One region of the Paenibacillus campi genome, then DNA from elsewhere that is predicted to be linked to it. Evidence: riboswitches for the same ligand, from Rfam matches in the RefSeq annotation. Region 1 holds a riboswitch; each other region holds the start of a gene.
What was found. Region 1 has a riboswitch for cyclic di-AMP ahead of kdpF (K(+)-transporting ATPase subunit F). Riboswitches for the same ligand answer to the same signal wherever they lie in the genome.
Positions count from the first base shown of each region.

Region 1 (7,648 bases):
GATGGTCGACTAGTAACACTTCGGGGTTGCGTCGAATAATCTCGTCTAAATTAAGGTCTTTTTGCTCACACTCCTGCCCTTGTGCATCCCGCTTCACCCAATGGATGCTCGGAATACGCGTCAGATCGCCAAGCTGCTGCACCGTTTCCGGGCGTTGTAACGTGGAGACAGCACATAATGCTACGTCCAGCCCTTCCTGCAGCAGCAGTTGGCCATCACGTAGCATATGATATGTTTTACCGGAGCCGCTGACGGCTCCGATATAAATTTTCAGTTTCCCTTGCTTCAAACGGTTAATCATCTCCAGCAATTGTTCAGGCGATTTGCGGCGAAATGTATTCATGAGCTAGCACCTGCTCGCAATTGTTGCAGCCCGATATTCAGCTTCAATACATTGACCGCCGCATCGCCAAGCATACCAAGTTGCGGTGGATTCGTATATTGCGTAATCAACGCGTCCAGCTTGTCCTCAGCAATGCCAGTCAGCTTGCTAATACGTGGCACCTGCGCCAATGCCGCCGCCGGGCTAATATCAGGGTCCAAACCGGAGGCGGAATTCGTAATCAAATCCATCGGCAAGGCGGAGACAGGCACATTCGGGTTTTGCTGTTTCCATTGTGCGATCGACGCTTGCATCCGTTTTATCAGTTCTGGATTCGATGGAGCCAAATTCGATGAACCGGAGCCATCGGCATTATAATCGATACTTGATACCCGTCCCTGGAAAAATTGTGGCTCCGTAAACTGCTGCCCGATCAGCGCCGAGCCGATCACCTCATGCTTGCTGTTATACATTAAGCTGCCGGATGCTTGATACGGCATAAGCACTTTAGCGATGCCTGTAATGGCAAGCTGGTAGATCACACAACAAACAATAAACAACACAGCGCTCGTTCTAAGCGTAGTCCATACTATTTTGATAGGCATATTCATTCTTCTCCGTTCTTGTCTTAACATAAATGAATGTATAATACGTAAGTTCATACGCCGCTTCATTTGCGCCACCAGCTAGCAAACGAAGCGCGCTGCCATCGAACCGATACTACATTAAAAATTGAAGTACTAGATCAATCAGCTTAATGCCGACAAACGGTACAATTACACCGCCTAAACCGTAAATGAACAAATTACGGCGCAGCAGACGGGTCGAACTCATCGGACGATACGCTACACCTTTCATCGCCAGCGGAATGAGAATCGGGATAATGAGCGCGTTAAAAATAAGCGCCGACATAATCGCTGATGTAGGCGAATGCAAATCCATCACATTCAGCACTTGCATTTGCGGAATAGCTACCATAAACATCGCTGGGATAATCGCAAAATATTTGGCGATATCGTTCGCGATACTAAATGTCGTCAAACTGCCCCGTGTCATTAGTAGCTGCTTACCGATCGCCACCACTTCGATAATTTTGGACGGGTCAGAGTCAAGATCGATCATATTCGCCGCTTCTTTGGCAGCGATCGTACCGCTGTTCATGGCGATGCCAACATCGGCTTGTGCAAGTGCAGGCGCATCGTTCGTACCGTCGCCAGTCATAGCAACAAGCTTGCCTTGTGCTTGCTCACGGCGAATGACGGCGATTTTGTCTTCCGGTGTGCTTTCGGCAATATAGTCGTCCACTCCTGCTTCACGGGCGATCGTTGCTGCGGTGAGCGGGTTGTCACCTGTACACATAATCGTTTTAATGCCCATGCTGCGCATTTGCTCAAACCGTTCGCGCATACCGGCTTTAACCGTATCTTTTAAATAAATTAACCCATAAATCACATCATCAACTGCAACTGCAAGCGGTGTGCCACCCGCCGTAGCGATGCGATCGCTGCTTGCTTGCAAGGAAGCTGGCACATGACCACCTTGCTGGATGACCCAGTTTTTAACCGCATCGACTGCGCCTTTGCGCACTTTGCGTCCATCTTGCAAATTCAAACCACTCATCCTTGTCTCCGCTCTAAATTCGATCACTTCCGCACCATGAGGCAGTTCTTGATCGATCATCCAGCCTTGCTTTTTCATCAGTTCCAGCACCGAGCGACCTTCTGGTGTCTCATCATACGCCGAACTGACTGCTGCCCAATGACCAACTTCATTAGCTGTATGCCCATCGGCAGGCACAAATTCGCTTGCCATCCGGTTGCCGTAGGTGATCGTGCCTGTTTTGTCGAGAATAATCGTATTGATATCACCTGATGCTTCGACCGCTTTACCGGACATCGCCAACACATTAAAACGGGTTACTCGATCCATACCAGCGATGCCGATCGCTGACAGCAGACCGCCAATCGTCGTCGGGATCAAACAGACAAGCAGCGCAATGAGTACCGGAATCGGAATATGGATACCGAGATACTGTGCCATAAACGGCAATGTCACAACGACCATCAGGAAAATAATCGTCAGGCTAATCAGCACCGTATTGAGCGCGATTTCGTTTGGCGTTTTTTGCCGTTCAGCGCCTTCAACGAGGCTGATCATACGATCCATAAACGATTCGCCCGGATCGCTCGTAATGCGCACCGTAATTTCGTCACTAATGACCATCGTACCGCCTGTAACCGAGCTGAAGTCTCCGCCCGCTTCTTTAATAACCGGCGCGGATTCACCGGTAATTGCTGATTCATCGACTGAAGCAAGCCCTTTGACCACTTCGCCATCACCTGGAATCATCTCACCTTGACGCACTACCACCAAATCACCTTTGCGCAGTGAAGTGGATGGAACGTCAACGATCCGTTCGCCTTCCAGTTTGCGGGCGGTAATTTCCTGTTTGGTCTTTTTTAATGAATCTGCCTGCGCTTTACCACGTCCTTCTGCCAATGCTTCGGCAAAGTTGGCAAACAATATCGTCAGCAGCAAAATGAGTGCAACCGCAATATTAAAACCTCTCGACACCGAATCGCCAAATGCGCCCGGTATAACAATCAGCAGCAAGCTAATAAACAAACCGACTTCGACTACAAACATAACCGGATTTTTCATCATAACGAGCGGATTTAATTTTATAAAAGATTGCTGTAATGCCTTTGTGATCAAATCCCGGTTTAACACGGAAGCTTGATTTTTCATTGCCGATTCCTCCACCTAATTATGCTCAAATCGATATCGTTAAACGAATAGACTACATCGTTATGTCCACTATACTATCGCCTATGCTCACAGTGTCAGCTGCTCGGCAATCGGCCCTAATACAAGCGCTGGGAAAAAGGTGAGTGCACCGACGACAACGACGACGACGATAAACACACTGCCAAACAGCGCCTGATCAGTACGCAATGTACCACTGCTTTCCGGTACCGGTGTTTTCGCCAACATAGACCCCGCAACTGCCAGCAGTGTAACCATCGAGAAGAAACGGGCAATCATCATCACAATCCCAGTTGAAATATTGTAAAATGAAGTCGTATCATGAATTCCCGCGAACGTCGATCCATTGTTAGCAGCAGCAGATGTAAATTCATATAATACCTGTGTCAATCCGTGAAAGCCAGCATTGCTGATCGTATCTGGAAACCAAGTCAGCGCCATCGTCGTTGGAACGAGCACCAATAGCGGCTGGACGAGCAATGTGACCGCAATCAGTTTCATCTCTTTCCCTTCCACTTTACGACCGAGAAATTCAGGGGTACGCCCTACCATTAGCCCAGACAGGAAAACCGAGATCAGCGCATACATCAACACATTCATCATCCCGACACCTGCACCGCCAAATACTGTATTGAGCATCATATTGCCCAGCGTAATCATGCCGCCAATCGGCGTTAACGTATCATGCATCGTATTAACAGCACCTGTCTCCGAGGCGGTCGTCACGACCGAATACAATGAAGACTGTACAACGCCGAATCGCACCTCTTTGCCTTCCATCGAACCTGCACTATGCTGCAAACCTAGTTGATTAATGAGCGGATTTCCCTGATGCTCGGCATACAGCGACGAGCTAAGCATCATGAGAAACATAATCGCCATCGATACAAACAGCACCCGTCCTTGCTTCGGATTGCCAACGATTCGTCCATACGTAAATGGCAGCGAGATTGGCACGAGCAACATTAAGATAATTTGCAGCATATTGCTAATTCCGTCCGGATTTTCAAACGGATGCGCCGAGTTAGCTCCGAAAAACCCACCGCCATTATTGCCCAGTTCCTTAATCGCCACAAAGCTGCCGACCGGTCCCATATCGATCTGTTGCGGTGTGCCTTGCAGCGTCGTTGCCGTTACCGACGATTGCAGCGTCTGCGGCACACCTTGACTAATAAAGATCAAAGCTGCCACTACACATAACGGCAACAAAATACGTGTAATCGCACGTACTACATCGACGAAAAAGTTCCCCATCGGCTTGCCAGCCAAGCCACGCATAAACGCCATCGCTGCTGCAATCCCGGTTGCCGGTGACACAAACATCATAAACACAATCGCAGACATTTGTGCAAATAATGATAACCCGCTTTCCCCGCTATAATGCTGCAAATTAGTATTGGTCAAAAAGCTGATTGCCGTATTAAACGCCAGCTCCGGACTCATCGCCGCAATATGCGCTGGATTAAGCGGCAATTTATCTTGCAAACGGAAGATCGCATACACGATCAATGCCATCACCGTATTGCTGACGAGCAGTGCGACGACATATTGCTTCCACGTCTGATTATGCTGTCGAATACCACCCAGCTTGTAAATCAACTTTTCCAGCGGACCAAACGAGCGATCCAGCTTACCTGGTTTATCATCCATTGCACGGGCGATATAAGCTCCCATTGGACGCGCCAACAACAGCGCGATTAGTAATGTTACAGCAACTCCGATATATGACCACATACTCACTCACTCTCTCCTGCCTGTTTAAAATTTTTCCGGATAGATCAGGGCGTAACACAGATAGATTAGCAAACTTGCAATTATAAGCCATAATAGCCAGATCATTGTTCTTTCCCTCGCTCCCCGATCACACTGGATGACCAGTTGCCCAGCCCACCAAGCGCGAATGCCATGAGTACAATCAACAATATCATCACTATATCCATCATGATTCATTTCCCCTTCAACATAAACATGCGTAATCTTGAACAGAAGCGCTGGTTGAATGCTACTTGAGCGCTACTTACATCGCCGCAATCGGTCAGATTCCCGAAATTAGGCGCAAAAAAAGAAGCCTCGGTAAAAATCGAACTTTTCACCGGGCTTCTTCCATGCGTAACTGGACTGTCGCAAATGATGCGCAGACGAGGTGGCATAAGCCGGATATAAGTTCTTCCTAAGCGCTGACGAGGTTAGCTGTCGGGTTCGGGCTGGAAGATTGCCCGTTCCGGCATCGCCGGAATTCACCCCGTGTCAGCTGGCTGCATAATGCAAACACAGACCGACGATTGGTTCCCCCGCTTTCCCACTACTGCAACCGATCAACAACAGGTTGGCAGCCGGGAAATTAAGCGTATATGTGCAAAGAGCAAAATTGAATCGTTTAACGCTAAACCGTTGTACATTTTTCAATATGAATTCGATACTTGTATGTCGGATCGTTTCATAACAAAACACCAAGCGTGTATGCACTGTGTCATGACGGCACAAGTTTCATACGCATCTCCCGACTTTCGCTTACGAGGTTAGCTGTCGGATTCGGACGGTGAGAGTCGTCCTACCATCAACACCGCTCCCAGGTTACTGGTACTGACGGATTCACCCCTGCCTGATGTCAGTAGCTCTCACACCGCTAACGTCCTGCTTATTGGTTGCCCCGCTTTCCGACGGATGCCGGAAACTCAGCCATACGAACAAAAAACGTTGAACTTTCAGTTGCTAGATATGGACAAATGCCGATTCGTATCCCCGCTCTGTGCGCTGTACCGCTCGTCCTTACAGTCTGGCATAGCATCATCGTGCTTTCCTGCTGTCATACGTTTCCAGCAGCGTGACTAAAGCGGTGTAACGTGCGAATCTCTAAATCCTGAACTGTATATTACTCCTGTAATTTCGAAGTGTAAAGCAGATCAAAAAGGCAAAAAAAGCCGTGGTTTCCCACAGCTTTCTTTTTTGAAAATACAGCAAAAGGATAGCTCTCGCAAGCTCCTTTTTACTCTGTATATCGCTTATTATCTTTAATTTTACATTACGTTTCATCTTTTTCATTGTATGTTTCATATCGTTTTGCAAACCGATATGTCATTATTCGCAGTTAAGATTTAAGATACGTTTAGCATGAAACGACCTTAGCTCCATAGTGGGCAAGCAAATGATCCAATTGAATTTGTACCAGCGGCAAAACCCGTCCTTGTACATCCAAACCGGGCATACTCGTTTAAGCATAGTAACGTCCATCATATTGGACGGAGAAAGCGACAGGTTGTTGAAACGCAGTTTGCAACAACTCCACTTGAGCGGCGTCGCCCGTAAAGCTGGACAATGTGGACGATTGAGCGATCGTTTCCAGATTGGCGATCCCGTTGTCTCCTGCCAACTTAAGCTTTTGCAATGACGGCAACGCAGCCAAACCGGAAATGTCGTTCACTTCCAAATTGGCAAGTGTTACTTGTTTTAACTGTTTAAAATGTTGCAAATGCTCCATATTTGCCCATTGTACACCGGTTACGGTTAACGAAAGCAGCGGCAGCTTGCCAAGCGCTGCCCATTGTTCTGTATCCCATCCGTTTGCATCGATCACGGTCAAATGTTTAAGCCTGTTCATCTGTCCAAGCACTTCCGCCTGCTCCCAATCAGGGGAGGAAATGCTTAAACATTCCAGCGTCTGAATCGCCAGCAATGGGCGATAATCATGCGCCGGAATACGCTCGCACTCCAGCTCGGTCAGACGCGTTAGCCTGGCAAGTGGTTCCAGTGTCGTAACGTTAGTGTCACTAATGTTTAACTGACGCAAATACGGCAATTGCGCGAGCGGTGACAGATCGCATACCGGATTGTGGAGCAAATACAATTTCTTCAGCTCCCGGCAACCTGCCAGCGGAGACAGATCAACAATTTCATTGCCGGACAAACTTAATTCACGCACTTCCGTACACGCTGCAAGCGGCGTAATATCGCTTAATCCTGCATTTGGCAAATACAGCTGATACCGCCCTGTAAATTGCGCTGCTGAACTATACTCACGCTCAATACGCTCCTGCCATTCCCGTGGCAATGCCGCTGCCCATGCAGCCAGCTCAGCGGCAGATTGCTGCTTATTGGCTGCCCATTCCGCTCCAAATGCATACTGCTGCGCATCACGCAACAAACGCGCTTGCCCATCACGTCCATACATCCAATAAACGATACCGTCCTCTTGCTCAATCGTATAATTACCGCTCTCCAGCACATGATGCATAAAGCGAATAAATTCACCTACATCACGCGCAATGACAAACTTCGTTTCTTCATCGCGCCCAAAATTAATAACTTGCCCGACGATGCCATTAGGCCCTGGATTCAGATCGACCCCCAGATGATTACCACCGCCATCGTGACAAAACGGAATCCAGTGGCGATTAATGTACTGTTCCTGAATCCAATCCGCCGGAATGGAATAATGATCGCCTAGATCGGCGTATTCTTCCTGCAAATCCGACCATATTTTCCATTCATGAACCATTTCATCCAACGTCAAAAATTGCAGCCCAAAAAACAACCCCGGCCCGCTATGTGCCTCACCATTAT
Region 1 covers NZ_JAXSQZ010000003.1:150,383-158,030, reverse strand. The annotation lists gene U1I11_RS09535 (histidine kinase) at 1-343, opposite strand, end outside; gene kdpC (potassium-transporting ATPase subunit KdpC) at 340-927, opposite strand; gene kdpB (potassium-transporting ATPase subunit KdpB) at 1,043-3,070, opposite strand; gene kdpA (potassium-transporting ATPase subunit KdpA) at 3,158-4,822, opposite strand; gene kdpF (K(+)-transporting ATPase subunit F) at 4,847-4,927, opposite strand; cyclic di-AMP (ydaO/yuaA leader) riboswitch at 5,250-5,446, opposite strand; cyclic di-AMP (ydaO/yuaA leader) riboswitch at 5,582-5,779, opposite strand; gene U1I11_RS09515 (SMI1/KNR4 family protein) at 6,300-7,648, opposite strand, start outside.

Region 2 (7,648 bases), on a different contig from region 1:
GAGCGGTACGCGCAGAGTGGGCAGCTGGATCAGGACTATTTATTGCATTCGTCCGCAGAGACGGTGCCGCTATTGTTGCAGTTTGCCGAGCAGCAACCACAGCTTGGGCTGGAACGGCGTTTGCGCGCGAGTTATGCCTACATGCTGGAACAAGATCATAGCTGGCAAGCATTTGACTGGTCTACGTACCGGGCAGTGCGCGCGCTTCGTCTCAACGATGCTGGATGGTGACGACGGTTGGAATAAAATGTTCAATTCACAATCATTCAAGGAGTGATCAACGATGATGATCCCTGTACATTTGCAATGGGAGATTGATCCGGCACGATTGCCGTATCGACAATGGTTTGGCACAACCGGCTTGGCGGCAAGGCTGACCGCAGAAACGGCGATATGTGCGGACGATAAAGGCAGTCTGTTTGGAAATACGCATGCAATGGACAGTGCTGACGACAACTATCGTTTGGCTGAATCGTTTACAGGTACAAGTACAATTGAACATGATGTGCAACTTTATATTACAAGTCGTAGCGTGCACAGTTGGGATACGCTAGGCAAATTGCGTTTACAAGCTGGAGAGCTAATAGCAATGGACAGCTTGGAGCCAGGCAGCCAATTTTGGCTGTGGGAAGGGGACGTGCTCGCTGTAGTGACAGTGCTCGATTGTACGATCGCAGTGTCGGAGCTGTCCATGTCGCTGCAATCTTCTTTTTCTAGGAAAGATGCAGCAACACGGCACATAGTACATCATAGCTTTGACAACAGTACAAGCCGCCCGGTGTTTTAACCGGGCGGCTTTATTATACGCAGCCACCGCACCGCAGCCACCGCACCGCAGCCACCGCACCGCAGCCACCGCACCGCAGCCACCGCACCGCAGCCACCGCACCGCAGCCACCGCACCGCAGCCACCGCCTAATTGCTCGCTTCCAGCATCCGCTCCAATGGCTCTGTATCGATTAATATGCCTTTGCGCACTTTCAAATATTGATATTCCCCATCGATATGCAGCTTAAGCAATCCATTTTCAAAGTCGGTATGCATTTCTTTGAAAAAGACGCCTTCCGCTACGACAGGTTGATCGGTTTCATAACGAATCTGGTAGCCTTTTGGCGTACGGATTACATCTACTTCGACCCCATCCTCATGCGTTTCTTCCAAATTCGCCTTCATCCGCTGTACGGCGACGATATGCAGGTCGATCGCGCCCAGATGTTCCAACAGATCGTTCACGAGCGAGCCGCGTGTAATTTCTTCCCAGAACGAACGCACCGATTGTCCGATAATCAATTGGGTTACCCCATGCTGGTGCGCTACGTCTGCGATCGCTTCTGCCAGCTCACGATCCTCATTGAGCTTTACGAGAAAGGTGCCGCCCGCTTCTTCGGTCAATTTTTTCCATGAATTATAATATTGCTGCATATTCATATCCAGTTCACTTACCGGCTCGCTAAGTACGCTAAGTACAATTAGCGGGGCATGCAATAGCTCTGCCAGGCGAATGCCACGCCGGATTAGCCGCTCCCCGTTTACACTGTAATGAACACCAACCATAATTTTCTCTCCGCTCATTGCGATAACAACGCTCCTTTAATCCGTAATAGAGTGTTCTTCAGCATAGCTGCGCGGTCGTTTCTCTTTGACTTTGACAAAATCGTAAAGTTTACCGCTGTATAGCCATTCGTGTGCAACTATAGAGGCACCGGGCAGACCTTATCCAGCTATGCCGCCACATTCGCCCCAACTGACTGCCGATGCTGACTGGCTACATGCGCTAATACATAGATAGCGGCTGTGCTGAGGTGACGAACACATTGACCGTAATGAATGTGCAAGGTATAGCCATTTGGCGTCGATTACGATCTTCTAGCTTGACTGTGGTACATTTAAATTTTGGCTCTGTATTCACATTGCTATCGTGCAGAACGTGAAACAGATTTAAAGGTAAGCTTCATCTCGGTCAATGCACTAGGGCGTGGCTACACTAACACGCCATGCTTGCGTACACGCCCTAGCTCGTCATGCAAATGCAAACCGGATATCGAGCGATCTACTTACGCATTCTCCTGTTGCCCTGCCGCTCACCCTTTATAGACACTTAACCAGCATAACTCAAAAAGAATAATAAGATTGGCAATAATAACTAAGAAATTCCCGCTCCGTAGGCGGTACTGTCATTCCTGCCATATGATGAATATGCCGCCGTATCGACTCGCTGCTCGGTGTATCCGAGCTTTCGCTCAGCGCCTTTTGCCACGACGCCAGTGCCTCTGCTGCTAGATGAGTACGTGTAAAGCCCCATTGCTGTTCATACTGGTGTATCATTGCGAACGCTTCTGCCGCTTGCCGTCGTTTCAAATGTCGGAATACTTGTCCCCACTTGATCAGATCAAGCTGTGCTGCTCCATCGGAAAACTCAAACTCTGCCCACCCGAACGCACCGCTGCCTGCGATACGCAGCAAGCCGCAATGCAGCGGACGATACGCTTCTGGCAAAGCGAGTTTTGTCTGATCATACAAAAACAGCTCCAAACGGTGAATATGCGCCTCAACGATGACGGATTGGGCACGTACAGCAGATGGAATGAGCGGAATGACAGCAGATTGCATACAAGGATGCACTCCTTTACATGTAAGGTTTAGTTGTGAGCCATCATAGGTCATTTTGCAGTGGACGTAAATGGCGGATAACTACGTTAGATTGTCATGTACGTCATTGGCGAGCCATGTAATCGGATTCATTGTATCGATTCACGGTAATTCATAACGAATGCTCCGTTTTACTCAATTTGATATAAAATTAGAGCATTCATCAAAAATATGACGCAAGCGAGCGAAAATGGAAGCAAAACGTTGACTGTACACTGCGTAATCAACAAATAGCTACAAAATGCGAAACTGTGCGTCTTTACTTTGTCAAGGCAGGAGAGTATGATTCGTGTCAAGTTCATAAATTACGGTGTACGACATAAATTGGCGCCGTAACCAGCTTAATGTCCGTGTATGCAGGCAAATCCGTCTGTAGCCGGAGAGCGGGGGAACCAGCGAACAGCTCGTAAGCGGAACTGTTCAGGGGTGAATCGGTACGGTAGCTGTCCAAACGTGCAGTCTACAGTCTGTAGGGAGACTCTTACTTCCGAATCCGTCAGCTAACCTCGTAAGCTGAATATAAGAGAGGCGACAATGATCATGACATCCGGTAAGCACAGCTATGCCTGTGTGTGGAATGTTTGAGAAGCTGGCGAGAAATCTCTTGTGCAGCTTCTTTTTGTTTGCCTTCACCCAATTGGAGGAGAAAGAGATGGAGTTGGAGCAGGAATCGGAGCTACCGAAGGAGTATGTGCTAGTATGTCCAGCGACGCGTGCAGGGGAGCAGTTTATGCAACTGCTTAAGATCAAAGGGATCGACTTTATCGCGCTCGTAAACAGCTATGCAGACAAGGTAAAACTGGAGCGAATGGGTGTGACTCATGTGCTGTTGCTTGATACACAGCGACAGCAAGAATGGACGATTCCACCACTGGCGGTCGGCAAAGTGTATTTGTTTGAACGCAGCTTGCCGCTCTGCTGCCGGTACATTCAGATGTGCCGCACATGGACGAGCGAACCGATCTATGTGATTACCGAAAGCAGCAATTCACGCATGATCTACAGAGGGCTTGGTGCCGATCATATTGTGCATACGAATGGCGGCAGTGTCGCCTTTTTGCTCTGAATAGCATCGCAGCTGTACACCCGAATGACGCGTAGTGTGCGCATTCGGGTGTACAAGTTTACACGATAATTCCGCTACGCATACACATACGTTGCAGCTACACAGCATGACTCCCTTTTCTAAAAGGAAGGGCGTTTCCAATCAATGGAAATGACAACATATTGCTCGCTCCCATACATGTACACGATTAAACCGCTGCGGTCGCTCGGCTGTAACATTATATCCGTACAGCTATACAACCGCTGCGATGGAAAGGAAATAAGCGAATGAGCGAACGAATTGCACTGATCGCAGGCGCTACCGGGCTAGTAGGACGCGCACTAGTCGATGTGCTGCTGCAAAACGAGACGTATGATCGCATCAAAGTGCTCGTGCGCCAAGTCGTACCCGAGTGGCAGCAGCACGAACGCTTGCAGCAGCTTGTTGTCGATTATGATCATCTGGAACGACATGCCGCCAATCTGCAAGCGAACGACGTATACTGTTGCCTCGGCACAACGATCAAACAAGCAGGCAGCCAAGCGCGCATGTATGAAATTGACGTCACCTACCCGCTGCGGTTGGCAGAGCTTGCGCGCCAGCAAGGAGCGACGCATTGGCTCGTCGTAAGTGCGATGGGCGCGGATGCCAGCGCACGCATTTTCTATTCCCGTATAAAAGGTGAACTGGAGCAGCAATTGCGTACGCTCGGCTATCCGTTTCTATCGATCGTTCAGCCCTCATTACTACTCGGTAAACGTGAGCAGTTTCGCGCTGGCGAGCGAGCCGCTGCGGTAGCATCCAGCGTATTGTCGCCGCTGCTGCGCGGCAATCTTGCCAAATACAAGCCGATTCAGGCGGAGACGGTAGCGCGGGCGATGTATCGTCTTGCATTGGAGCTGCAACGAGGGACGAATGTGTATACATCGAGCCAATTGCAGCAGCTCGGTTCGGAGTGAAGGGCGGTAGGATGGAAGGCAGACATAGGCACGAATCGTTATCATATCTTATGAAAAACACATTGGAGTCGTAGCATGAGAACATCGCTGCTCTGCAATAGCAAACGGCTTATTTAACACGGTCAAGCTACTAGCTTATGCTGCCCAACTCACTGTACGTCACATGACAGAGCGGCTACAATAGTAGGATGGACTCGGCTATTTTGCGTAGTGAACGTAATTTGCCGGGCAATTTACATGTGCGGCTACGAGCTGCGATGAAACGGAGAATGAATACAATATGTCACAGATGGATGCCAAGCAGGCTGCTTCATTAATTGAGAAATGGATCGCTTTTTACGATATGGATAATCCGCAGGCATGGGATCGAGACGACTATGCCTTTGTGCAGCAAGCGTGTCGCGATATGCGTGCGGCAGTGCAGACGCTGCGCGGCAAAGGAAATACCGTTGCCGCGCAGCAACGCAAGCTGGCGGATGGGCTGGAGGAATTTATTGAAGATTCATTTATGGATGATCCGCATGAATGGGAGCCGGAAAACCGTGCTTTTGTCAAACAGGCGATGGAGGCGCTACAGTATACGGCAGCTCAGCTACGCAAATCAGCCCCTGTTGCTGGAAAGCCTGTGCCAGGTGGTGCCAAGCCGCATAACCAAGCTGTGCACAGCAAGACGACTGCACGCCCAAATGTTACGCATAACAAAGGTACCAACCATCGTGCTACGAACCAAAGCGCTACTAACAAGAGCAGCACAAACCGCAGCGCCACCTATACAAATGCTACCCATCAAAATGCTACCAGTAACAACAGCACAAACAAGCATAGTACAAGCAAAAACGCTGCAACTAGAAGCACCGCAAGTATAGGCGCACCGCATCGGGCTGCTACAACAGGCAAACCCGCTACAGGCAAAACGAACAACAGCAACACGTACAAGCCTACCACTGGCAAAATCAATGAACAGGCAAACGGACAAGGTAAAAGCGGTCGTAAAGGCAAACCCGGAGGACGTTAAGTTCTCGGCAATAGTGGGATAGTGTTTTGTTATGCCACACCTCTTTTCACTGCATATCGTGCTTGAATAACGCAAACACGATAAGTATAGTGTGTTGCTATGCCCACCTTTTTTGTTGCACCCGTGTTTACATGCACAAACACTATAGGAGGCTGATATGAACAGTAATCCAGATATCGAACAAGCGGCGCTGGAACATGTCGTTCAGATAGAACTTTGTCCGGCTGCGGACAAACATATTATTTGCAATATGTATCCTTTTTATTTGTATGATTTATCGGAAATATGGGAACGGCTGCCGAATCGGTATGGCGTATTTGAAGACGATGATCATTGTGCTACACTTGCTCAGCAAAGTGAGATGTTTCATATTTGGTGGCGTCATCCGGGCACATTGTTTCCATTTTTGCTTCGTGTAGATGGAACGCCGGCAGGTTTTGCGCTTGTCTCGACACCGCCGTACGTACCGACAGGGGAGCAGGTCGATTATTTTTTGCATGACTTTTTCCTGATGCGTCCGTTTCGTGGCAAAGGCATTGCGCAGCAAGCGGCTAAACATGTGTTTGACACCTTTGCAGGACGCTGGGCGTTGCATACGAATCCAACTGGACGCAATATGCATACCCGCCGCTTTTGGCGCCAGTTGCTGACGGATTATACAAGCTACAAATACGATGAGCAGCCGTTTGAATCGGATGAACAGGAGCAATTTTTGACGTTCCGGTTTGTCAGTCATGCGGCGTCAGCGTCAGTGTAATTTCTATATAAAATAATAATCCGATCATCAAAGCTGCACCAAAGCATTTGTTGCCTAGCGATAGTGCACGTTTGCACACGAAGTGACCGCTCTGTACTTCATTTATGCCTTCAACCTAGGAGTTCAATCCACATATGTGCATAAGTTGAAATTCACTGCTGAATGGGATACATTAAGCTGGAAATGGAGGATACGAATATGAATGTTACAGCAGAACAAGCCTTTGCGAGAGCGTTAGTGCAGTCTTTAGTAGGCGAACGGGGGCATCTGCCGATTGCGCGTGCGCTGTCAGATATCGATTTGCAGCTGGCAGGTCAGCAGGTCGCAGGGCTTCCGTATACGATTTATCAGCTCGTCAGTCATATGCGGTACTGGCAGGACTTTATGCTAGCCCATGTGCGCGGCGAGCAGCCATCCCGCCCGCCGTCGGTAGCCGATAGTTGGCTAGAGCATACGAATGCAGCTGATGAAGCAAGCTGGCAGGTCGTGCTTGATGATTTCCTGCAAGGGATCGATAGCGCCTGTGAGCTTGCCAACACATTGGAGCTTGCCCAGCCGCTGGCATTAATCCCAACCGAAACGATTGCCGGATTTCTGCGCAATATCGCTTCCCATAATACGTACCATCTTGGTGAGATCGTCATCATCCGCAGATTGCTCGGATCATGGCCGCCACCAGGCGGAGGCTATCCGGCGTAAATGAAGGTCATTTTGTGAAGCACGGTCAAGGCAATAGACGTGTTTGCTGGACAAGTGCGTAATGGAACGGATGAATAGGTGGGCATGTTTAGCATCATTGATCATCGCAGCGACATAAGAGACAGTTTGTATCTTTTACAGCTGCAATGATAGATAGCATAGTTAACCTGAATAATACCAGCATACAGACGCTTAATGCAGCGGCTCTGTATGCTGGTATTTGCATTTCTCTAATAATGAAGTTGGACGGTTCGGAAATAGAGGATGCGTTGCAGACGACTGACTGTTCAACGCTTAACCGATAGATTCAACGTATCCGTTTCGTTTATGCAAAAATATGCTCGATCTGCTCGATCTCCTGCGGAGTCAACTGTACAGCTAGCGTTTTCAAATTGTCGAGCACTTGGTCAGCACGCTTGGCGCCTGGAATAATCGCATCGATCGAGTCGCGAGTGAGATACCAAGCGAGTACGAGATGGGCGATTTCGATACCTTTTGCCTGTGCGATCGGACGCAACATATCG
Region 2 covers NZ_JAXSQZ010000006.1:130,628-138,275, reverse strand. The annotation lists gene U1I11_RS15290 (DUF4153 domain-containing protein) at 1-231, shown strand, start outside; gene U1I11_RS15285 (hypothetical protein) at 284-787, shown strand; gene U1I11_RS15280 (universal stress protein) at 916-1,572, opposite strand; gene U1I11_RS15275 (hypothetical protein) at 2,113-2,610, opposite strand; cyclic di-AMP (ydaO/yuaA leader) riboswitch at 2,999-3,179, shown strand; gene U1I11_RS15270 (MDR/zinc-dependent alcohol dehydrogenase-like family protein) at 3,302-3,715, shown strand; gene U1I11_RS15265 (oxidoreductase) at 3,982-4,653, shown strand; gene U1I11_RS15260 (hypothetical protein) at 4,934-5,668, shown strand; gene U1I11_RS15255 (GNAT family N-acetyltransferase) at 5,826-6,425, shown strand; gene U1I11_RS15250 (DinB family protein) at 6,624-7,124, shown strand; gene U1I11_RS15245 (aldo/keto reductase) at 7,450-7,648, opposite strand, start outside.
Region 2: another riboswitch for cyclic di-AMP. It lies ahead of U1I11_RS15270 (MDR/zinc-dependent alcohol dehydrogenase-like family protein); the one in region 1 lies ahead of kdpF (K(+)-transporting ATPase subunit F).

Region 3 (7,648 bases), on a different contig from region 1:
TCGCCGATATCGTTCCATCATCTTGAATATGTTTATAATCCTCAATCATCTCAGCTTCCTGCTGAAACAGATGCGGGAAACTGCGCAGCATATTCGGATCGGAATACGACATCAGACAGGCGCGTCCGATCATATCTGCCTCATCCTTTGTCACACCGCCCCAAGCGGCAAATTCCTGCACAATTCGCTGTGCGTCTGCGGTCAACTGATACAGCGCCATATTCCATTCACGAATCGAATTATGCAAAATTTGCGCAAATCGATTGCTATTGGACATATATTGCTGACGATCATAGACCGACTTCATCACTACACTGCCCATCATAGCGAGTGCCGACAAAATCTCACGGCATTCCTCACCTTCCTGTTCAGTGCTTACCGCTACCGCCAGCACCGCACGCGTACGGTTCGCATACACGATCGGATATTCCAGCATAATCGCAAACGGTGTGCTGTGATTAATATAGTAATTAGCAGCTGGCTGTTCACCGGTTTCCAAATAGCGACGCGCAATATCTTTGGCATATGCTTCACCGTTCGGGCTTTGCATACCGCGCGCTACCATCTGAATTTTGCCATCTTCCGAGGTGCGATGCACGACGATTGAAGCGGATGGATTCCAGACCAGATTCAAACTCATATCGACGAGCATAAACATAACGCGCTGCGCATCCTGCACCGATACGATCATACGAGATAGCTCAATCAGCGGCTTAAAACGCTGAAGCTGCTTTTCCATTTTCTCATACGTCAAATGATTAGCGATATACCAGCCCATGAGCGAGATCATCGTCTCCTCAAATTGGAAATGCAGCCCTGGAATTTTGCGCTCCTTATAACTTACGCCAAACAGCAATCCATACACTTCATCATCATAACGAACCGGGAAGCACTGCACCTCGTATACTTGCGGCACTCCTTTTTGTAAAAAGAAATGGCTGCGCGGATCACGCTCTACATTCGTCCAACGTGACGGCTGCGCGCTTAGCACCGCCTGTCCAAGAAAGCCTTCCCCCTCGTGGAACACCGAACCGTTTAGCTCTGGCGCCGCTGCACCCATGCTGTTAATCACCGTATATTTGCCCGTTCCCGTCCGCAAGGCAAACCCGAAAATATCAGCCAGATCACTTGAAGACAATACGATCCGCGTAATCTCCTCGATCGGATGCGCTACCGGCTGATCCGTTACGAGCGTATCGTTCAAAGCAACCAACCGGTCGGTCAAGCGCTTCTCTTTGTAGCTTGATTTCAAAATTAATGCTAGCGCCTGCGCAAGCCGGGTAATCTTTTCCCGCTTAAACATCTCTTGTTCTGGCGTCGTTTCTTCCGTTCGATGTACCCAGCTTTGCATCGCTTCAAAAAATCCAGTCGACATCTCACCCGCTTTTTGCATAAAATTCGGATGGGATAACACGGATTGACGCGTATTCTTCTCAATCAAAATGCCTGCCCAAATAAACAGCCCCGGCGAGAGCGGTTCCAAATTAATCGGTGCGATCAACCAGCGAATTCCCGGTACCCACTGGTCGGACAACACCGTATTTTTAATGCCACGCAGCTTGCTGATTTCCTGTTGCAATGTTTGCTGCAATTCATCGGCATGCTGTTGAAATAAAGCAGCATGAATTTGATGCGAAGGCTTAGTCATCATCTTTCCTTCATGATCGGTCACCATGATTAATAAATCAGTTAACTGAGCATAAGTATCTTGCAGTTCCTGACAAACGTCTCGAATGTCGCTTACTATACCGATCTCAATCATAGGCGCTCAAGTCCACTTCTGTCTGAATGTACGGAGCCTTATAACGGTAAATGGCACGTGAACCATCGCCATTCTTTTCCAAAATCGACATATCCGCCAGACGATTTAAGGCTCGTTCTGTTACAGGTTGGCTGCGTCCTAGCCGTTTAGATAAGCCGCTGCTCGTTTCGATCGCATAAGGGTTATTTTCAAAAAATAAGGTGCATTCCATCTGTAACGTAATTACATCACTTTCTGCTACCATAAGGTCCCCATCCCTCCTTAGATCAATTGCACAAACGGCTCATGCGGTGCGTTCGCAATAATATGGGGCGCCGAAACGCGTCCGCTTGGGGATTTGGTAACCTGAAGATACTGGTAATTGCCATCCACCCATGTACGAATAACGCCGTTGCATGTACGCTCCAGAAAAGAAGCTGTCTCTGAGCCAATTTCCGCAAAATTGCAATGCACTACAATCGTAATGCCCATCGCACGCCACATCGACATCTCCTCGGCAAAATAACGCAGCAGGAAGTCGCGACCACGCTCGGAAATGATCGTATTCAGATCATAATAAACAAACCAGCGCTTATCACATGTTTCCTCACATTCAAAAATCGGACCCATCTTGTCATTTAACACCTGTGCGTAATCATCATTCGCCACCTTATCTACGCGAATCATCGCTTTTTCGAGATCAGAATCGACCGCTCTGCGATAGTGCTCAATAAAAAAGGCTTTGCCCTGCCGTGCTGCTTCCCGCAATGAGACGCCAAACAGTTCAATCGTATCGGCAAATGTATCCAGCGGTGTATTGCCGGACATCATCATTACCGTACAATCATCATCCCGAATCCGCTGCGCATAAATCGATGACATCAAATAACGATAATTCGCCTTGCTGTTCGTATCGATCATAAATACGCTACCGCGCGGAATACCGCCTGACAGCATCTCATCCAGCGTCGAAATGCCGGTCGATAACACTTCCGTTTCCCGTGTCAGTGTCTTATCCTCCGCCATCGACAGCGATGGCACAATGTATACACCCTCATTTAGAAACTTGTACGTATGCTCGCCTTCCATAATGCGTGTACCGCGCATTTTCAACACTTCGATCGTACGCTTGCGGTACTTTTCCATCAACGGTTTTAGTGACAAACGCACGATACCGTCGCATATATAATTTTCAAACGGAATATTCATTTCGGACAGCTCTGCATATTCACGGATAAAAAAGGACGTCAGATTGTGCTTGCGCATAATGTTGCGAATCGTATACACATTGTTGCGCGCATGCTCCTGCGTGCTAACCATGCGGAATAAGCTAATGCTATCGATCACGACACGCTTACAGCCGATCTCGTTCACAACCGCTTCAAAAATACCGTTAGGCAACAGCATCTGATCCAGTAAAATATCCGGCTCCATACAAATAACGCGCAGCCGATTCTCACGCTCCAGCTGACGCAAATCCCATCCAAATCCGCTCATATCTTCGTAAATCTGTTCCGGCAATTCCTCAAAGGTGATGTAAATTCCCGGTTCATTGAAGCTAACTGCACCTTCTACCAGAAATTGCATCCCAATCGTCGTCTTTCCGGTTCCAGGTTCGCCCTCCAGAATCACTACAGCTCCCGCCGGGATACCACCATGCAAAATCTCGTCTAGTCCGGGGATACCTGTATGAACAGCATTTGCCTTGTGCATATATTGCTCCCTCCATCTGTAGAATAATTTTAGTCATGCAAGGCGTTAGCTTTTCCTACGAAGATGACTGTACAGCAATTATAACAATGGATCACAGATTCACCAAAGCTATTTTCCAATTTCACAGCGGGATCAAAGGTTTTAATCATTTATACCCGATTTTTTTAGAATATGATAATATTTTTTACCTAAAAAGTTAATATTTTGAATATCTACCATAATAAACAGAATAAAAAGAGTGACTACGTAGTGTATAAGTATGCAGCGATACTGGAAATCGAATTGGAAAAAGTTTATTGCCGCTTCGCCGGCTTGTGTCACCCCTATGCATATTTACGGATCGCTTGATTATAACGATGAATAGTTCAGCAAATTTACCGATACAAATAGCCGACTGCTAACTTCAGCAATGAATGGCAGAAGCTACAGTCGGCATATGAGGCGTTTATTAACAAAGGAAAAACGGATACGATACCATTACGCACGGAGAGTGACAACGCTGCAAAAGCGGAGTTCGCTCGCTTGATCATTTCAATCAACATTCTCGCACAGAGAGTGACCCGCTCGCCCTAGTAGATTGATTAGTACTCGTCCCATTTCAATCCACACTCTCGCACGGTATATGATCGTCACGTACGCCGTTTCATCAACCGCTTTAACCTTCCAGCGCCTGCTTCATCTCATCGGGAGAACGATTCCACCATTGTTCATTATGGCTCACAAGCAATGTTTTCAGTGCTGCTTTATGTTCAGGACCAAGCTCACTCAACATGATGCGACGCTTGATCGCATAATCAAGCTTATTGACATGATCGGCAAGAATTTTCCAGCCTTTACGATTTTCTTCATCAATCCACATCTCGCATGCGGTTGCACCGGCATAGCTTCCGCCTTCTGGCTGCTTATCGACCGCCACCCAGACGAGCCATACTTGGCGACCGCCTTCCAGCTCGTCGCGATTCGTCGTAAATTTGATCCCGCGCTCCACTTTACTTTTGGCGTGCATAGCACCGATATCGATGCGCGCTTCCCCTTGATCAATAATAATAGGAGACACATTGTTCAAATTAATCGCCCCTGCACCAAATCCTTTATGTTTGCTACTTTTGGTGCTGCTGCTAATAATATTGAGTGACATCGATTTTTTGGCAGGTTGATTTTGATCCATATTTTGATCCATATTAAAAAATACTCCTTTTCTGTTCATAATTTATAATAGCTGCCGATATAAAAAAGGTGCAGCGGTTGCTATGCTCCACATGACTTCACTGATCATTGCTTTATTTTATAACGATGGATAAACATAGGCTGTTATAACAGAGCGTAAACGTATCTCCCTGTATAATAGAACATCGATCATAAAATAACCTGATCAGCAGTCGAGGCACACTAGCTGCATAAACGATGATCATAACCTATTCACGATTATGTTGCAGACTACTCATGCACGGTAAGCTTCAGTTTTAATTGTAACATTATTGTAGCGGATTGGACGCGAAAAACCAACGGAATCCCCTGTTGTCACTTCACTAAGCATAATAACCGTCCTTCGATTCACTGTAAAAACGCTACAAAAGATGACAAGTCTACAGTGCGATTTAAGCATCGCTATAGGTCTAAAATCATAACTGCAATCGAAAAAGCAGGAGTTTCTACTCAGAAATTAATTTTTTTTAATGCTTATTATCCCTTTAGTGGCGCGGTTTTCACAAAGTTTCTCATAAATGCGACAAAATTTTTCACAGAAAACTGTGCCATAGACATTGCCAAAGTAAAAAAGCTTTGTTAGAATAAACCCAGCGAGTTTTTAGTAACAACTTTGTAAACTTTAACGAATCGCTTGTAACTATTGTCAGTAAAGCCGAAAATTGTTGTAAAAGTTGGATATCGTCGTACGGTGCATTAATCTAAGTGTAAAGCCAAATTTCGTGGCACCGGAAAGCGGGGGAACCGTTTTGGGTGAATTGATCTTGCAAGAGAGGGATCATAGGGGAAACCTTCTACCGAATCCTTAAGCTAACCTCGTAGGCATTGGAAGGGGACAAACGATTTAACATGAAAAAGAAACTAACCGCCGCACTCATGGGATTCGCAATTGCATTTACTGTTATGGGGAACAGCAGTGCACATGCAGATTCCAGAATGGACCAGATCATTGAACCAGCAATGGGAACACCGTACCGCATCGGGGGAACATCGTTCAACGGTTTCGATTGCTCAGGCTTCACTCAGTATGTATTCAGTAAAATGAACATCGATCTGCCACGTCAATCCACGTCGCAATATCAGGTTGGCGATCCAGTAAGCAAAAGCGATCTGCAAGCCGGTGACCTCGTATTTTTCAATACGACTGGAGCAGGAGTTTCACATGTAGGCGTTATGGTCAACAGCACTCAATTCGCACACGCTTCTACATCGAGAGGTGTACGAATTGATAATCTTAGCATGGATTATTATGCTGAGCGTTTCGTCGGTGCTAAACGTGTAATGAGCAACTATTCGTACAACACGTTTGCAACTGATAATTAATCCCACTGTTATGCAACTTTGACAACAATGAATCGACTATCGATACGAACCGCGAAGGATTCCCGCCAGAATCTTTTGCGGTTTTTTTATTGCTGTGGCGTCTATACTTTATAAACGAAGTGTATGCCGTTTAAGTTACACTTTATACAAAAAAAGTTAAAATAAAAATAAATAAACTGTGCAATTATGTCTACTTGTTATTACCCGCTCATAAATTATGGTAAACACGTTTTCCATAATTTATTTGATAATTTTAGTTTATATTCTTATATTCATTCGCATTTGAAAGGAGCTTGTCGATGCAACCTGCATGCGTACTGCCTTTTTCCGTCGTACCGATGAGTACAGAGCATGCCGCACTTATTTGTAAATGGCATTATGAGCCACCTTACAATATTTATGGCTGGTTGCCGTGGGAACAAATGCAGCAACTGGAAATTGAATTCGGTGATCCACAGCTACGTGAGCAGCAATATGTTGTCATACTCGATCGTACTGGTGAGCTGTGCGGATTTGCGCAGTTTTTTCCGTTAGAAGGAACGATTCGGCTCGGTATTGGCATGCGCCCTGATCTGTGTGGGCATGGATATGGGGAACCATTTATGCGTGCCATCACCGCAGCGGCAATTTCGCGCAATCCGGAAGCAGAGATCGATCTGGAAGTGCTCACCTGGAATCAGCGCGCTATCCGTACGTACGAGAAAGCAGGCTTTCATATTACCGATACGTACAGTCGGCGTACACCAGATGGGATGAAGCCTTTTTATTGTATGGTCTATGACGAAACAAACGAACATACATCATAATTGACATATAGCTCTGTAACGGTTAACACATTGCTTGTCATCGATCAAAGATCAGACAGGATGAGCAACATATACTATCTATAAGTGCACAAGTCTATAAGTGCACAAACGATTGTATGCCAACTGTACAGTCGCTGTATTTGACCCTATTGATAGATGTAGTTTGGTTTATATTTAGCGGTATGTAATTAGAAAGCATAACGTACATCTCTAGCAACAGGAAAGTTTGAACTGGTTTGAACAGATTTCGCAATAAGCCGCTAAGGAGAATCCTATACGTACAACTCAATGCACACAGCCTACCCGTCCATACGCCAATCGATGCGGATATTCACCAGGCGACTGTGCACATCACCTCAATCCGATAAAGCTTGCCCAGGCAAGAGCGGCTGAATGCGCTCTCATACCTGAGCAGGCTTTATGTATGCAAGCGGCAATATCGCCGTTCGATTCAGATGAGCGATACAAATGTCATTTCGGTCTCACCGATCAAAATATCAATCCGATGCGTATCGGCAGCATAGATGACAATGCCACTGCCAACATGAATGGTCGGCTCTGAGCCGAGCGCATAAAATAAATCTTCCGCCAGCGCTTCCTGTACTTCATGCCGCTCAGCTGGCTTTAACGCCTCCCATTCCTCCGCTGACATCTGAAAAAATTGATAGCCATCCGGTATCATATCCAGTGCAGCTGTCAGATCAGCGAGAATGCCTTCATAATCACGTCCATGCTTCACACCCATATTGCGCCCTCCCTTCAATCTGTCAATATTGTTACAATTGCCAACTTCTTTCCATTATAACGCAAAAAACTCTTAACAATGCATCATATTCTGTCGATAAAAAAGTATCAGCGC
Region 3 covers NZ_JAXSQZ010000017.1:6,466-14,113, forward strand. The annotation lists gene U1I11_RS21365 (LuxR C-terminal-related transcriptional regulator) at 1-1,651, opposite strand, end outside; gene U1I11_RS21370 (hypothetical protein) at 1,755-2,006, opposite strand; gene U1I11_RS21375 (ATPase domain-containing protein) at 2,024-3,454, opposite strand; gene U1I11_RS21380 (YwhD family protein) at 4,110-4,622, opposite strand; cyclic di-AMP (ydaO/yuaA leader) riboswitch at 5,362-5,500, shown strand; gene U1I11_RS21385 (C40 family peptidase) at 5,510-5,983, shown strand; gene U1I11_RS21390 (GNAT family N-acetyltransferase) at 6,283-6,789, shown strand; gene U1I11_RS21395 (hypothetical protein) at 7,241-7,534, opposite strand.
Region 3: another riboswitch for cyclic di-AMP. It lies ahead of U1I11_RS21385 (C40 family peptidase); the one in region 1 lies ahead of kdpF (K(+)-transporting ATPase subunit F).

Region 4 (7,648 bases), on a different contig from region 1:
GGACAGGCGGAGATTTTAAAAGGAGCGCGTGCGGCAGAAGGCACATTGTTATTTTACGAGTCACCGCATCGTGTGCGCAAAACGCTACAATCGATGTTGGAGCATGTCGGTAACCGCCAAATTGTGCTTGCACGTGAGTTAACGAAGCGCCATGAGGAATGGTTGCGCGCTACAATTGAAGAAGCGCTCGCTTGGTTAGAGCAACATCCGCCATTAGGTGAATACTGCATCGTATTGGAAGGGCAATCAGCAAGCGAAGCGCTAGCAGAGGCAAATGAGTGGTGGCAAACATTATCGATTGTCGAGCATGTGGCGCATTATGAGCAGACAGAGCAATTGTCACGCAAAGATGCGATGAAGCGCACGGCGAAAGATCGTCAATTGTCCAAGCGTGACATTTATCAAGTGTTGTTGGAGGAATAGTCGTTTGGATAAATCAGGGCGTATAAGCTCTGATTTACAGTTTAGACTGTGCTGATAATTGTTGCTGCAAAGCGACCTATATATTAATAGAAGAAACTCGATCAGATCGTTCCTATGCAACGGTCAATTTTGAGCAATAAAAAGGAATCTGGGATCGTCCAGGTTCCTTTTTGCGTGCCAGATTGGACTACTATGTGAAAATCGGTATAATGTCAGATAGAGGAAAACAATTACAGACAGCAAAAAAATACCTTTACCCGAACAAGTCGGATAAAGGCACAAAGGAGATATTAAAAGGTTAGAATTAACAAAATTTATCGTTCTAACTTTAGTATAACTTATTTTGATTATTTTGTCACAGGAACTGGAATTTCGGAGATACATTCATTGCAGACGATTTTGCCTTTGAAGTAAGTTACATTTTCAGCATTACCGCAGAAAATGCAAGCTGGCTCGTATTTTTTGAGCATAATGCGCTCGCCATCAACGTAAATTTCCAGTGCGTCTTTTTCACCGATACCGAGTGTACGGCGCAGTTCGATTGGAATAACAACACGGCCCAGCTCATCTACTTTTCTTACAATACCTGTCGATTTCATCATGATAATCAATCCTCTCAAATGTGTTTGTATAATAGGCGTAAGTTCGCTTGTTAAATAGGGTTCGTAACGGCTGTTCCCGTCAAACAGAAATGAAGTAAGCTATGATAGCAGCTACAATACTTCTCCAGCTGGTTAACGCCAGGATGCAATTATTGAACAAGCATTCATGTTTGACATGTCATCTTTCGACAAAGTTCTATCTTTTATGATATTCATAATACCAACGTTTCCCAAATCAGTCAACATAGAAATTACACGAAATTGTCTATTTCAGCATAAAATCACAAAATTTTTTCGCGATTAAGACGTTTTATGTTATATTTCTACGATATGATGGGCATATATGGCATTTGTCGATTTGGAAATCACTATCGATCATATAACGACACTGTTCGACACTATTGATATCGCTTACGCTCGCATATTCATCAAATTAAAAATAATAGCTACAATCAAGTTTCGTAAAGGAGCGTTAGGTATGAAACCGATACAGCCTTTGGATGAAGAAAAAGTGTTCAAGGACCCTGTTCATAATTATATTCACGTGCAAGACCGGTTAATCTGGACGTTAATCAATACGCCAGAATTTCAGCGTTTGCGTCGTATTCGGCAACTGGGCACATCGTATTTGACGTTTCATGGTGCTGAGCATAGCCGGTTTTCACATTCGCTTGGGGTATATGAAATTACGCGTCGCATCATTTCGCAGTTTGAGCGCAGCGGGTATGAAGATTGGCCGAGCGAGGAGCGCATCGTTGCACTCTGTGCGGCTTTGCTGCATGATCTTGGGCATGGTCCGTTTTCGCATTCGATTGAGGAAGCGTTCGAGATGAATCATGAGGAATGGACGTGCCGGATTTTGCTAGAGGATACGGAAATTCATCGTGTGCTTGAAGATGTGGAGCCTGGTTTTTCGGAAAAGGTAGCTGCTGTCATTCGTAAAGATTACGACAAAGCGGTCGTCGTTAATCTGGTATCAAGTCCGCTTGATGCGGATCGGATGGATTATTTGTTACGTGATGCGTATTTTACCGGTGTCAATTACGGTACGATCGATATGGATCGCATCATTCGTGTGCTTCGTCCGCATAATGGACGTGTAGTTGTAAAAGAAACAGGGATGCATGCGATCGAAGACTATTTGATGTCCAGATATCAGATGTACTGGCAAGTATATTTTCATCCGGTGACACGCAGTTCGGATATCGTATTACGGCATATTTTCCACCGTGCCAAAGAACTGTTCCATAACGGCTACAATTTCACATTTTTACCACATCCGCTACCTGCGCTGTTTCGTGGCGAATTAAATGTAAATGAGTATTTGTTGCTAGATGAAGCGCTTGTGCAGACGGCATTTATGCAATGGACGCTTGAAAAGGATGAAATTCTCGCGGATGTATGTACGCGTTTTATGCAGCGACGGTTATACAAATATGTAGAAACCGAATTGATCGATCTCGATACGATCGACCAGATTCGCCGTGAATTTCAGCAAGCCGGTTTGCATCCGCAATACGATCTGGAGATCGATTTTCCGACCGATTTGCCATATGATGTGTTCCGTCCGGGTGATCCGAAAAAGGAAAAGCAGATTTTGCTACTGGATCGCCAAAACAAAGTGCAGGAAATATCCGAGGTGTCTGATATCGTACGCTCAATCAGCGGTATCCATCGCGGACGCTATCATTTGTATTTTCCACAGGAGAAGTTGGAAAGGGTAAAACATAAACTGTCACGGGAAGTGGCGGACATTTTTGAGGATAAACTGGGCCCAGCACAGATGGAGTTTGAAATATAAAAAATGTATGAAGGCGATGAAAAAGTGGCAGGAATACACTTATAAAACCAACTATAAAGGAGCGTACAACCGATGTTGTTTGATACACATACCCATTTGGATTCCAAAGATTTTGATGAAGATCGCGAGCAAGTGATCGAACGTGCTTACAATAACGGGGTAACCCGAATGGTCAATATCGGATTTGACCGTGAAACGATTCCGACGACGATGCAGTTGGTAGAACAGTATGATTTTATTTATGCAGCGGTAGGCTGGCATCCGGTGGAAGCGATCACGATGCAGCCGGGCGATCTGGAATGGATTGCATCTTTATGCAGTCACGAAAAAGTGGTCGCAATCGGCGAAATCGGACTTGATTATCATTGGGATAAATCACCCAAAGACATACAGCACCGTGTGCTGCGCGAACAAATCGGGCTGGCACGCGAGCTGAACATGCCGATCGTCATTCACAATCGTGAGGCGCATGAAGATATCGTGCGGATTTTACGCGAAGAAAAAGCGAGCGAGGTCGGCGGCATTATGCATGCGTTTTCCGGCAGCTGGGAAACGGCGCAAATGTGCCTTGATATGGGCTTTCATATTTCGTTTGGTGGGCCGATTACGTTCAAAAATGCCAAGCAGCCCAAAGAGGTGCTCAAACAGGTGCCGATGGATCGTTTATTACTCGAAACAGACTCCCCTTATTTGACTCCACATCCCTATCGCGGAAAAAGAAATGAATCCGGATATGTGCGTTTAGTCGCTGAGACAGCTGCCGAGCTAAAAGGAGTATCTCTGGAAGAAATTAGTGAAATTACTACAAAAAATGCGTTGGCATTATTTGGCATTCAATGAAAACGGGAGAAAAACCACTGAGAAAACGAGCTATCCGGATATATGAATGAATTTTAACGAAAAAATGCTGAAATGTTACAAGTTTTTAACCACTTTTTAAGAAAAATGGAGTTGCCTCCTGCTTTACAGTGAGGTTGTGTTCGAGATATCATTTCATCAGTGATTTAATCTTGTTGTTTATACACGAGATTCCATGATTCGGTCTCGCTGAGTTTCCTACATAGGAGAACGGGGGAACCAACAGCTGTCTTCATTCACTTTAAACCGGCAATACCGGAAGGCAGATTGTATGATTCCTGACACAGGGTCTTTGGGGTGAATTGAGGCTACTTGCGCCATGAGCGAAGGACGTCTCACAGGGTACCATCTACATGCAGGTAGTAATTATCCGAACCCGACAGCTAACCTCGTAAGCGATGCAGAGGCAACCTCTCATTTTCTAAGTTTCCGGAAGACACATCGTCGGGAAGCCAAGGAAGAGTTGCTCTTGTACTTTTCCCTAGGCTTTTTTGTTTTGTGCAAAAGGAAGTCATCGAAAAAGAGAAGACCCGGTTTTCACTATCCGGGATCGGTATGCCGCTTGGACTGACCATGGCGCAGGCATTTTCAGCCAGAACAAAATACCGCCATACGCCGGTATTTAAACTTCAGTCGTATCACGCCTGTGAAAATTCTGATATAGTCGCGTCTATAATACACTTTCTTTACAGCAAGACGGCGAGACTATGTAAGGAGGACGGAAGAAGTGGGAATTGCTCCTTTCAAAGAAACCCATGGTTCACGCTCATCCAGCATGTCTTACGCGCTGCGTTGGAAGCAAAAAAATCTACGCTCTGTACTGCTCACTTCGCTGGCAGTCGTTGTGGTCATTGCCATGGCACTGTGGCTTATGTACACGCAGTCAAGCAAAAATATTTACGTCGTGATCGATGGTAAAGCACATATGGTGGAAACCCATAAGCTGCAACTTTCCGATCTGCTGGCGGAACAGAACATTAACGTAGCGCCCCAGGATAAAGTATCAATGCCGATGAACGGAGCAATCCAGAATGGTGATAAAGTATTTATCAACCATGCGGTAGCTGTAAATCTTCGTGCAGATGGTTACATTAAGCAGGTGTACACAACAGCCGATACGGTGGGCAGTGCACTCGATCAACTGGGCATTAAACTCGGTCCCAAAGATAAACTGGACCCGCCAATCGAAGCAGCCATTAAACCGGATATGGACATTCGTGTGACGAGAACGACTTCGGTTACGAGCGAACAAGTTGTCGAAACACCGTACCAAACGATCGAAAAGAAAGATGGCGATTTGCTGAAAGGCAAAACCAAAGTCGTTCAAGAAGGTCAAAATGGTAAAGTCGTCCAATATATCGAAAAAGTGTTTGAAGACGGAGAATTCGTCTCCAAACAAATGGTTAACAAAAAAACCGTATCTGAAGTGAAAGACAAAATCGTAGCGATCGGTACGAAAAAAGAAGAGCCAAAGCCTGTAGTCGTCAGCGAATCGGCTAGCTCTGACTCGTCTCGTTCTGAATCATCCGATTCGTCTGGCTCGGATTCACGTTCAAACAAAGACTTCTCTTATGCCAAAGTATTAAACAATGTGACGCTGACCGCCTATTCCTCTCAAGAACCGGGTCTTGGTACACGTACCGCATCCGGCACACGCGTGACGGAAGGACGGACAATCGCTGTCGATACAGACGTGATCCCGATGGGATGGTGGGTCTATATCGAAGGCATCGGTTACCGCCGTGCGGAAGATACCGGCAGCGCCATTAATGGCAAAAAGATTGACGTATATATTGATAGTCTGACGCAGGCAAGAGAATTCGGACGCAAAACCGGCTATACGGTTTATGTGATCGGCCCGGTCAAACCTTAATTTGACGGTGTAAATCGGTTGCCTGTGCTGGCACAACTGTTATATGATATAAGTATTATTAACCACGAGCGTATATGGAACCAACAGAGAAGGGGATCATTCCCCTTCTTTTTGTTTGTTGTTTTGTTATACTGAGAACAATATGAACATGATCGCGGACAATGGAAAAACATAGTCGTTCCAGTGTCCCGATCCGGAAGGGAAGCGTATCATCAGGTGATTAAAGAGGTCATTGTTGTAGAAGGACGGGATGATACTGTAGCGATCAAGCGTGCAGTCGACGCGGATACGATTGAAACCGGTGGTTCAGCCATCGGCGCGCAGGTCATTCGTCGTGTGCGGCTTGCTCAGGAGCGCAGAGGGGTTATTATTTTGACCGATCCCGATCATGCTGGAGAGCGGATACGCAAAATCGTGTCGCAAAAGGTGCCAGGCTGCAAGCATGCTTTTATACCGGAAAGCGAAGCGACGCTTAAAGGCGATATCGGGGTAGAAAATGCGTCACCACAGGCGATACGCGCAGCGCTGGAGCGTTTGCATACCGAAATGCCGGAGGCACAGACGCTGATCGATTGGGACGATTTGATTATGACCGGGCTAGTCATGCACAAACAAGCGGCAGCACGCCGGATGAAAATGGGCAATCTGCTCGGCATCGGTTACGGTAATGGTAAACAATTTCATAAACGATTGCGTATATTTGGCATTACCCGCGAGGAATTCGCGGCAGCACTTTCACAACTTGAAGCGGAGGAACAGCAATCTAATGACTGATAGACACGATATCGCTACGCCTGGACGGACGAAGGAAATTATTAACAAACACGGATTTTCGTTTAAAAAGAGCCTGGGGCAAAACTTTTTGATCGACAGCAATATTTTGAATAAAATTGTCGATGCTGCGGATTTGAACGAGCAGCGTGGGGCGCTTGAGATCGGGCCTGGTATCGGCGCATTGACCGAGCGTCTGGCGCGTCAGGCACATCATGTGACCGCAGTGGAGATCGATCAGCGTCTGCTGCCGATTTTGCAAGATTCGCTAGGCGGGTATGACAATGTGCGCGTTCGTCATGGCGATGTGCTAAAGGTCGATTTGCAAGAGCTGTTCCGTGAGGATTTTGCCGATGTGGAAAAGGTGAGTGTCGTTGCGAATTTGCCGTATTATGTTACGACACCGATTTTGATGAAGTTGCTGGAGGAAAAGCTGCCGCTTGACAATATCGTCGTGATGATTCAGAAGGAAGTGGCGCAGCGGATGGCAGCGGCACCGGGCGGTAAAGACTATGGCAGTCTTAGCATCGCCGTGCAATATTACTGTGTACCGGAATTGGTCTGTATCGTGCCGAAGACGGTATTTATTCCGCAGCCTAATGTGGAATCGGCGGTCATCCGTTTGAAGCTGCGTGAGCAGCCGCCTGTGCTTGTACAGGACGAACAGCATTTCTTCGAGCTGATGCAAGCATGTTTTGTACAGCGCCGCAAAACGATTGCCAACAACTTGAAAACACGCTATTTTGGCGGCGGTGATCGCGAGCAACTGGAGCAGCTGCTAGCGGAAGCAGACATCGAGCCTTCGCGTCGTGGCGAGACGCTTAGCATTGAGGAATATGGACGTTTAAGCGATATATTTGTGGCGGCAGGCATTCGCTAAAGCTAGTTTATTAGCACTCCGTAAAAAAATCATTGACAAAATAAATTTTGTATAGCATAATTTAATATTTAATTGACATTTCTTTTCCTTTTTGTTACAATAGGGAGTAGGAAAAGAGGTGGTTGTGAGCATGGCTAACAATGCGCTTACCGAAATCAAACGCAATCTTGATGCTTATGTAGGGCACAAAATCACATTGCGCGCACACGGTGGTCGGAAGAAGACCATTGAACGTACCGGAATTTTGGAAGAAACCTACCCTTCTGTTTTTACAGTAAAGCTTGATGATGAACATCAAACTTTTGAACGAGTGTCTTACAGCTACGCAGACGTGTTAACCGATTCGGTTGAAATTACAGTTTGCGAAGATGATTCCCATACACGCATCGAATATGTAGGGAATTAAATAACTGTTTTATGATAAGGCAGTCTTTATCTCC
Region 4 covers NZ_JAXSQZ010000015.1:12,311-19,958, forward strand. The annotation lists gene rsmI (16S rRNA (cytidine(1402)-2'-O)-methyltransferase) at 1-423, shown strand, start outside; gene U1I11_RS21030 (AbrB/MazE/SpoVT family DNA-binding domain-containing protein) at 771-1,025, opposite strand; gene U1I11_RS21035 (HD domain-containing protein) at 1,504-2,826, shown strand; gene U1I11_RS21040 (TatD family hydrolase) at 2,899-3,666, shown strand; cyclic di-AMP (ydaO/yuaA leader) riboswitch at 3,862-4,097, shown strand; gene U1I11_RS21045 (ubiquitin-like domain-containing protein) at 4,412-5,557, shown strand; gene rnmV (ribonuclease M5) at 5,774-6,331, shown strand; gene rsmA (16S rRNA (adenine(1518)-N(6)/adenine(1519)-N(6))-dimethyltransferase RsmA) at 6,324-7,208, shown strand; gene veg (biofilm formation stimulator Veg) at 7,339-7,614, shown strand.
Region 4: another riboswitch for cyclic di-AMP. It lies ahead of U1I11_RS21045 (ubiquitin-like domain-containing protein); the one in region 1 lies ahead of kdpF (K(+)-transporting ATPase subunit F).